2 regions of the Modicisalibacter sp. 'Wilcox' genome follow, and region 2 is predicted to be linked to the other one. Evidence: predicted binding sites of a transcription regulator. Region 2 holds the regulator's gene; the other holds the start of a gene.
What was found. Region 2 encodes sigma-54, which starts transcription at its own class of promoters, with help from an activator protein. Its sites were predicted from a motif close to TGGCACNNNNNTTGCTNT; they were not measured.

Region 1: G7A98_RS10505 (P-II family nitrogen regulator) is a predicted target of sigma-54. The motif match lies at 1,715-1,732, and genes of this name have one in related genera.

What each region holds. Positions count from the first base shown of each region.
Region 1 is NZ_WNXF01000010.1:40,566-44,774, reverse strand. It holds gene G7A98_RS10515 (YifB family Mg chelatase-like AAA ATPase) at 1-935, opposite strand, end outside; gene G7A98_RS10510 (accessory factor UbiK family protein) at 1,060-1,464, opposite strand; gene G7A98_RS10505 (P-II family nitrogen regulator) at 1,774-2,112, shown strand; gene G7A98_RS10500 (ammonium transporter) at 2,138-3,382, shown strand; gene G7A98_RS10495 (P-II family nitrogen regulator) at 3,546-3,884, shown strand; gene G7A98_RS10490 (ferredoxin--NADP reductase) at 4,132-4,209, opposite strand, start outside.
Region 2 is NZ_WNXF01000012.1:44,740-48,948, reverse strand. It holds gene rapZ (RNase adapter RapZ) at 1-683, opposite strand, end outside; gene ptsN (PTS IIA-like nitrogen regulatory protein PtsN) at 730-1,218, opposite strand; gene raiA (ribosome-associated translation inhibitor RaiA) at 1,230-1,538, opposite strand; gene G7A98_RS11855 (RNA polymerase factor sigma-54) at 1,654-3,063, opposite strand; gene lptB (LPS export ABC transporter ATP-binding protein) at 3,178-3,903, opposite strand; gene lptA (lipopolysaccharide transport periplasmic protein LptA) at 3,926-4,209, opposite strand, start outside.

The sequences.
Region 1 (4,209 bases), on a different contig from region 2:
AGCACGCCGCGGTCGAACTGCGGCAGCTCGTCGAGAAACAGCACCCCGTGGTGGGCCAGCGAAATCTCGCCGGGCCGCGGCCGCGAACCGCCGCCCACCAGCGCCGCGCCGCTGGCGGTGTGGTGCGGCGAGCGGAAGGGACGCTGCCCCCACTGCGCCAGCAGGTCGAGCCCGCAGACCGAGCGCACCGAGGCCACCTCGAGCGCCTCGTCCGCCGACAGCGGCGGCAGGATGCCCGGCAGGCGGCTGGCGAGCATGGTCTTGCCGGTGCCCGGCGGACCGGCAAACAACAGGTTGTGCCCGCCCGCCGCCGCCACCTCCAGCGCGCGGCGCGCCTGATGCTGGCCACGCACCTCGGCGAGATCCGCCAGCGGCGCCCGGGACGGGGTCGGTGCCGTGAGGGTGTGGGCCGGCAGCGTGGCCTGCCCCAGCAGGTGCGCGACCACCTCGCTCAGGTGCCCTGCCGCCTGCACCGTCAGCCCCTCGGCCAGCGCGGCCTCGTCGGCGTTGTCCTCGGGCAGCAGCAGGGTCCGCTCGGCACGGCGCGCCGCCAGGGCGGCGGGCAGCACGCCGGAGACCGGGCGCAGCCGCCCGTCGAGGGCCAGTTCGCCGAGGCACTCCACGGACTCGAGCGACGCGACGGGGATCTGCTCGGAGGCCGCCAGGATACCCAGCGCGATCGGCAGGTCGAAGCGGCCGCCCTCCTTGGGCAGGTCCGCCGGCGCCAGGTTGACGGTGATGCGCCGCGTGGTGGGAAAGTCGAACCCGGCATTGGTCAGGGCGCTGCGCACCCGCTCGCGGCTCTCGCGCACGGCGGTTTCCGGCAGGCCGACCAGCGTCATGCCCGGCAGGCCGTTGGCCAGGTGCACCTCGACCAGCACCTCCGGCGCCTCGAGCCCCAGCCCGGCGCGTGTATGAACGAGAGCGAGTGCCATGGGCGGCTCCTTGATCCGACGACGTGGCCGCGAGCCGGACCGGCAGTGCCCGGCTCGCTACTTAAGAATCTGTTGATTCAGCATTCATTGATACAGATCGGGCCGTCATCGGCAAGGGCGTGGCTCAACGCGACGCCGAGTCGTCGTCCGCGGGCCGGGGCTCATCCGCCGCGGCGGCCTCGCCGGTTCCGGCGGACTCGCGCTCCGACGTGGCGTCATCCGGCGCGGGAGCGGTCGCCGTCTCGCCGGCGGACACCGGGGCGGCGCTCTCGGCCGAGGGCGTCTCGGCGTCCAGCGACGCCTCCAGCGCGGCGACCTGCTTCTCGAGGGCCTCGACACGGGAACGGGTGCGCTGCAGCACGTCCATGAGGATGTCGAAGTCCTCGCGGGTCACCAGTTCCATGCGCTCGAAGGCACCGCGCATCACGTTGTGCACGTTGCGCTGGATATCCTCCGGCGCATGGGAAGCATCCTGCAGCCGCTCGCCGAGCTGCTGGGCGAGGCGGCTGATACGGTCGTTGGGGATCATGGGTCTCTCCTTCCAAGGGTGTCTCCAGCATACGCAACGCACCTTTCGCCTGCACCAGCCTGTGCCGCCCGCTTCCGGTCATGTCAGGGCGGGTCGCGAGCGCTCGACGCCACGTGCGCCAGGGTGATGCGCCGGTCGTCACCACCGGCACCAGAATGGTGCGCTGCGTTGCAGCATGTCATCCCGATGCGCCTCTAAATCGGTGGCGAAAACAATTCATCTCACTGTTTTCAATCAACAAAAACAAAGGTGGCACATCCTTCGCGTTATCGCTTTCAGGCGCCAGCCGACCACAAGGAGACGCAAGGGATGAAACTCATCACCGCCATTATAAAACCCTTCAAGCTCGACGATGTGCGCGAGTCCCTGGCCGACAACGGGGTGCAGGGCATCACCGTCACCGAGGTGAAGGGCTTCGGTCGCCAGAAGGGGCATACGGAGCTGTATCGCGGCGCCGAGTATGTCGTGGACTTCCTGCCCAAGGTGAAGATCGAGATCGCCCTCGACGACGACCGGGTGGACAGCGTGCTCGAGGCCATCCGAGCCGCCGCCAACAGCGGCAAGATCGGCGACGGCAAGCTGTTCGTCACGCCGCTGGAGGACGTGATCCGGATTCGTACCGGCGAACGGGGCCCCGACGCCGTCTGAGACGCAGGACAAGGAGACAACAACGATGACAGAGCTCAACTACGCGCTCGATACCTTCTACTTCCTCATCTGCGGGGTGCTGGTCATGTGGATGGCCGCCGGCTTCGCGATGCTGGAGGCTGGCCTGGTACGCTCGAAGAACACCGCGGAGATCCTCACCAAGAACGTCGTGCTGTTCGCCATCGCCTGCACCATGTACCTGCTCGTGGGCTACTACCTGATGTACTCGAGCGATGCCGGCGGTTTTTTGCCCAACCTCGGCGTGCTGCTGGGCAACGAGCACGGTGTGGACGCGGTGCTGGCCGGCGGTGACGACGCCCCCTACTATTCCGCCCGCGCCGACTTCTTCTTCCAGGTGGTCTTCGTGGCGACCGCCATGTCGATCGTCTCCGGCGCCGTGGCCGAACGCATGAAGCTGTGGGCCTTCCTGGCCTTCGCGGTGGTGATGACCGCCGTCATCTACCCGGTCGAGGGCTACTGGACCTGGGGCGGCGGCTGGCTGAACGAGCTGGGCTACTCCGACTATGCCGGTTCCGGCATCGTGCACCTCGCCGGGGCCGCCGCGGCGCTGGCCGGGGTGCTGGTACTCGGCCCGCGCAAGGGCAAGTACGGCAAGAACGGCGCCATCTTCGCCATTCCCGGCGCCAACATGCCGCTGGCCACGCTCGGCACCTTCATCCTGTGGATGGGCTGGTTCGGCTTCAACGGCGGCTCCGAGCTGAAGCTCTCCGACGTGACCTCGGCGAACCACATGGCGCAGGTACTGGTCAACACCAATGCCGCGGCGGCAGGCGGCGTGATCGCCGCGCTGATCCTGGCCAAGCTCTGGTTCCGCAAGGCGGACCTGACCATGGCGCTCAACGGGGCGATCGCCGGCCTGGTGGCCATCACCGCCGACCCGCTCTCCCCCACCGCCCTGGGCGCGACGCTGATCGGTGCCATCGGCGGCCTGCTGGTGGTGGCCTCGATCGTGACCCTCGACAAGCTGCGCATCGATGACCCGGTGGGCGCGATCTCCGCCCACGGCGTGGCCGGCATCTGGGGCGTGATGGCGGTGCCGCTGTCCAACGGCGAGGCGACCTTCGGCGCCCAGCTGATCGGGGTGATCGGCATCTTCGCCTGGGTGTTCCTCGCCAGCCTGGTGGTATGGCTGATCCTCAAGGCAGTCATGGGCATCCGGGTCAGCGAGGAAGAAGAATACGAAGGGGTCGACCTGGCCGAGTGCGGGCTGGAGGCCTATCCGGAGTTTACCGTCGGCGGCAACCAGTAACGCCGCCGACACACCGAGTGAGCTGGCGTGCTCCACCTGGCCCCCTTCGGGGGGTCTTTTTTATTCGCCCAACGAGCGGTGTATGCTTTAGGGCAACAATACCGACGCAATCCGGGGCCGGCCTCCGCGTGCCGGCCCCGCCCCAAGGCGAGGAGTCAAGACGATGAAACTGGTGACAGCCATCATCAAGCCGTTCAAGCTGGACGATGTCCGCGAGTCGCTCTCCGAGATCGGCGTGCAGGGCATTACCGTGACCGAGGTCAAGGGCTTTGGTCGCCAGAAGGGCCACACCGAGCTGTATCGGGGCGCCGAATACGTCGTCGACTTCCTGCCCAAGGTCAAGCTCGAGGTCGCCGTCGACGACAGCATGACCGAACAGGTCATCGAGGCGATCACCAGCGTCTCCAACACCGGCAAGATCGGCGACGGCAAGATCTTCGTCTCGCCGCTGGAGCAGGTGATTCGCATCCGCACGGGCGAGACGGGCAAGGACGCGGTCTGAGTTCGGCCTGAAAACTGGCTACGCTCGGCCATACGGCGTTAAAAATCAGCTCAAAATGCTCATTTACTCCGCGTAAACTCCGCTTTTTCGCTGATTTTTGCCTTGTCTGGCCATCGCTCGCCGACTTTTCAGACCAAACTGCCGCTCGCATCCATCCCGAACAACAACGCCCCCATGACCTTGTCATGGGGGCGTTCTTTATTTCCGTGTCGCGCTTGTGGCTTACCGCTCCCGGCGAAGCCGGGGCTTACTTCTCGACGAAGGCGCGCTCGATCACGTAGTCGCCCGGCTCGCCCATGCGCGGCGAGATCTTGAAGCCCAGGTC
Region 2 (4,209 bases):
TGGACATCGTCCTGCATGGCGATGACGTCGGGGTAGCCCTCGAGAAAGTCGACGATCTCCGGGTCGCGGCCGTTGAACTGGCGAAGCCGGGGGTCCCAGTAGGGGTTGGGCAGGCAGCGGGCGTCGAAGACGATATCGGCATCGAGTGGTACGCCGCGCTTGAAGCCGAAGGACTCGAAGGTCAGGGTGAGCTGGCCGCTGCGGTGATGGGCGACCTGTTCGGCGATGCGTCCACGCAGCTCGTGCACCGACAGCTGGGAGGTGTCGATGACGAGGTCGGCGAGGTCACGGATGCCCGACAGGGCCTGCTCCTCGGATTCGACGGCTTCCGCCAGGGTCATCTCGGTGTCCCGGGTCAGCGGGTGGCGGCGCCGCGTGGCCGAGTAGCGCTCGAGCAGGATCTTGTCCTCGGAGGTCAGGTAGACCACCTGACAGTCGAGGCCGCGGGCGCGCAGGGTCTCGAGCAGCCCGGGAAATCGCTCGAGGGCGGTGGGCACGTTGCGGGCATCGATGCTCACGGCGATGCTGGAGCGGCGGGCATCGTCCTGACGGAGTTCGTCGATCAGGGGGTCGAGGAGCATGGCCGGCAGGTTGTCGATGGCATAGAAGCCCAGGTCCTCGAGGGCCTGAAGCGCGATCGACTTGCCGGAACCGGAACGACCGCTGATGATCACGAGCTGCATCGCGGCGGCTCTCCTGATGGCGGTGAAACGCGAGACACGGATCCGGCTACCCGGGTGTCTCGCCGGGGGCGTTTTCCTGGCGGCGGATGGCCTCGAGCAGTATCTCGTAGAGTTCGCGCTGGCTCTCGCTGCGACGCAGGCGGGCGCGGATGGTGGCATCGTTCATGATGCCGGCCACCTGGCCCAGCAGGGCAAGGTGGGTGTCGTCCGCCTCCTCGGGCACCAGCAGCACGAAGATCAGGTCGACCGGTTCGCCGTCGACGGCATCGAAGTCGATGGGTTCCTGCAGCTTGAGGAAGCCGGCGATCGGTGCCTTGCAGTGTGGGTTGCGCGCATGGGGAATCGCCACGCCGTTGCCGATCCCGGTGCTGCCCAGCCGCTCGCGGCCGATCAGGCGGCTGAAGACTTCCTGGCTGTCCAGGCTCGGCGTGTTCTGCGCGATGAAGGTGCTGAAGAATTCCAGCACGCGCTTCTTGCTCCCCCCGGGCACCGCGAAGAGCGTGCGCTCGGGGGGCAGGATGGCTTCCAGTGTCATGATGGGCGGAGTCAGCGAGCCCCGGCGCCTTGCGCGCGGGCCTGAGCCTTTTCCTTGTGCTTGACGAGTTGGCGATCGAGCTTGTCGGCGAGGGCGTCGATGGCGGCGTACATGTCGCCGTTCTCGGCTTCGGCGTGCAAGTCGGCACCGGCAGCGTGGAGGGTACAGGCAGCCTGGTGACGTTCCTTCTCGATCGAGAGGGTCACCTGAACCGTCGTGATGTTGTCGTAATGGCGCTCGAGACGCGTCAGTTTCTCGTTGACGTAGTCACGCAATGCATCCGTCAGTTCGACGTGATGGCCGGTGATGTTCGCTTGCATGGACACGCTCCTGTTCCGGCGGGTGGTGGCTCGATTGTAACCCTTTTTGCAGCTTAGCAAACCCCCGGGAGACGCCGATAGGCAGATGCGTCGACGCTGGTGTCCGAGGGCCTTTTCAGGCTAGTCGCTTGCGCTCGCTGGAGGAAGGGATACCCATGGCCTCGCGGTACTTGGCGACGGTGCGGCGGGCCACCTTGATGCCGTCCGCGGCCAGCAGGTCGACCAGCTTGCTGTCCGAGAGCGGCTTGCGCGGAGGCTCCTCGCCGATCAGCTTCTTGAGCCGGGCGCGGATGGCGGTGCTGGAGTGGGCGTCGCCCTCGCCGCCGACATGGCTCGAGAAGAAGTACTTGAGCTCGAAGACACCGCGCGGCGTGTGGATGAACTTCTGGGTGGTCACCCGGGAGATGGTGGATTCGTGCATCTCCACCGCCTGGGCGATATCGGCCAGGATCAGGGGCTTCATGGCCTCCTCGCCCTGGTCGAGGAAGTCCAGCTGCCGGGTCATGATCTCGCGTCCCACCTTGAGCAGGGTGTCGTTGCGGCTGGAAAGGCTCTTGATCAGCCAGCGTGCCTCCTGCAGGTGCTGCTTCATGAAGGTGTTGTCGTCGCTCTTGTCGGCGCGGCGGATCAGGGCGGCATAGTCGGGCTGGATGCGCAGGCGGGGCAGCGCCTCGGGGTTGAGTTCGATGCGCCAGCCGTCGCGGGTGCGGCGCGCCAGCAGGTCGGGGATCACGTAGTCGTTGCCGGAGGCGTCGAAGGCCTGGCCGGGGCGCGGGTCGAGGGTGCGGATCAGCGCGATCACGCTGTCGAGCTGGGCGTCGTCGAGCCGCAGCCGGCGCTTGAGCAGCTTGCGGTCGTCGGCGGCCAGTGCCTCGAGGAACTGCCGGACCAGCCGTCGGGCCTGGGGCAGCAGAGGGGTGTCGTCGGGCAGGACGCCGAGCTGCAGCAGCAGGCATTCGCGCAGATCGCGGGCCAGCACGCCGGTAGGGTCGAACTGCTGCAGGCGCATCAGCACCGCTTCCACCTCGGGGGCGCGCAGGCCCGCGAGCCCCTGGGCACGCAGGCCGTCGACGAGGGCGTCGACCGGATCGGTCAGGTAGCCGTCGGCATCGACCGCGTCGATCAGGGTCTCGGCGATGAGGATTTCGCGCTCTCCCAGGCCGGCCATGGCAAGCTGCCAGGCGAGGTGATCCTGCAGGCTTTCGCCGGCGGCATTGCGCTCGAGGTCCGGCCCCTCGTCGCTGCGCCCGCCGGAAGCAAAGTCCTGATAGGTGTCGGACCAGTCACTGTCGACGGCCAGTTCATCGGGGATGTCCTGGTTCCAGTCGTCCTCGGCCGCTTCGCTGACCGCGGTCTCGCCGAATTCCTCCTCCATCTCCAGCATGGGGTTGGACTCGAGCGCCTGCTGAATTTCCTGGCGGAGGTCCAGCGTCGACAGCTGCAGCAACTGGATGGCCTGCTGCAGCTGGGGCGTCATGGTCAGCTGCGTGCCGACCCTGAGCTGCAACGTGGGTTTCATAGCCATGACATGCCTACTTCGCTGACGGATTCGGGGATACCGTATCCCGGCCCCTCTTGCCTTGCAAGTAAATAAGCAATAAGTGTGCCACAAGGTGGCGGGCGCGGTGCGCCCTGCGGGCTAGAGCCGGAATTCGTGGCCCAGGTAGACCTCGCGGACCTTTTCACTGGCCAGGATCGCCTCGGCGCCGCCTTCGGCGATGATCTGGCCGTCGCCGACGATGTAGGCCTTGTCGCAGATGTCCAGGGTCTCGCGGACGTTGTGATCGGTGATCAGGATGCCGATGCCGCGGTCGCGCAGCTGGCGGATGATGCTCTTGATCTCGCCCACCGAGATGGGGTCGACGCCGGCGAAGGGTTCGTCGAGCAGGATGAAGGCCGGCTCGGTGGCCAGCGAGCGGGCGATTTCCACGCGACGCCGCTCGCCGCCGGACAGGCTCATGCCCGGATTGTCGCGGATGTGGCCGATATGGAACTCCTCGAGCAGCTGCTCGAGCTGCGCCCGGCGGCCCGCCCTGTCGAGGTCCCGGCGGGTCTCGAGAATGGCCATGATGTTGTCGGCCACCGACAGCTTGCGGAAGATCGAGGCTTCCTGGGGCAGGTAGCCGATGCCGGCGCGGGCACGCTGGTGCATGGGCGCACGGCTCAGGTCCAGGTCGTCGATCGCCACCTCGCCGGCATCGGCACGCACCAGGCCGACGATCATGTAGAACGAGGTGGTCTTGCCCGCTCCGTTGGGGCCGAGCAGGCCGACGATGCTGCCCTGGCCGATGGTCAGGCTGATGTCCTGGACCACACGGCGGCTCTTGTAGCTCTTGGCGAGATGGCGGGCGACAAGGGTCTTCATGCTATTCCTCGAAGCGGCGGGTTCACGGCGACGACTTGGGTGTCAGGGTCATGCGCACCCGCTGGCCATCGCTGCCCTGCGCGCTGGAGCGGGCCTGGACCTTGCGGCTGTCGAGGTAGTACTCGACGTAGGCGCCGTTGAAGGTGTCCCGGGCCTTGTGAAGCTCGGCGTTGCCGATCAGCTCGACCCGGCGCTCGCCGGCATGGTAGACGACGGTGTTGCCCCAGCCCTTCACCAGGGGCTCCTTGGGAGCGGGGCGCTGCTCCAGGTAGGCGCGCTGCTTGTCGCCGGTGGCGGTGACCTGGG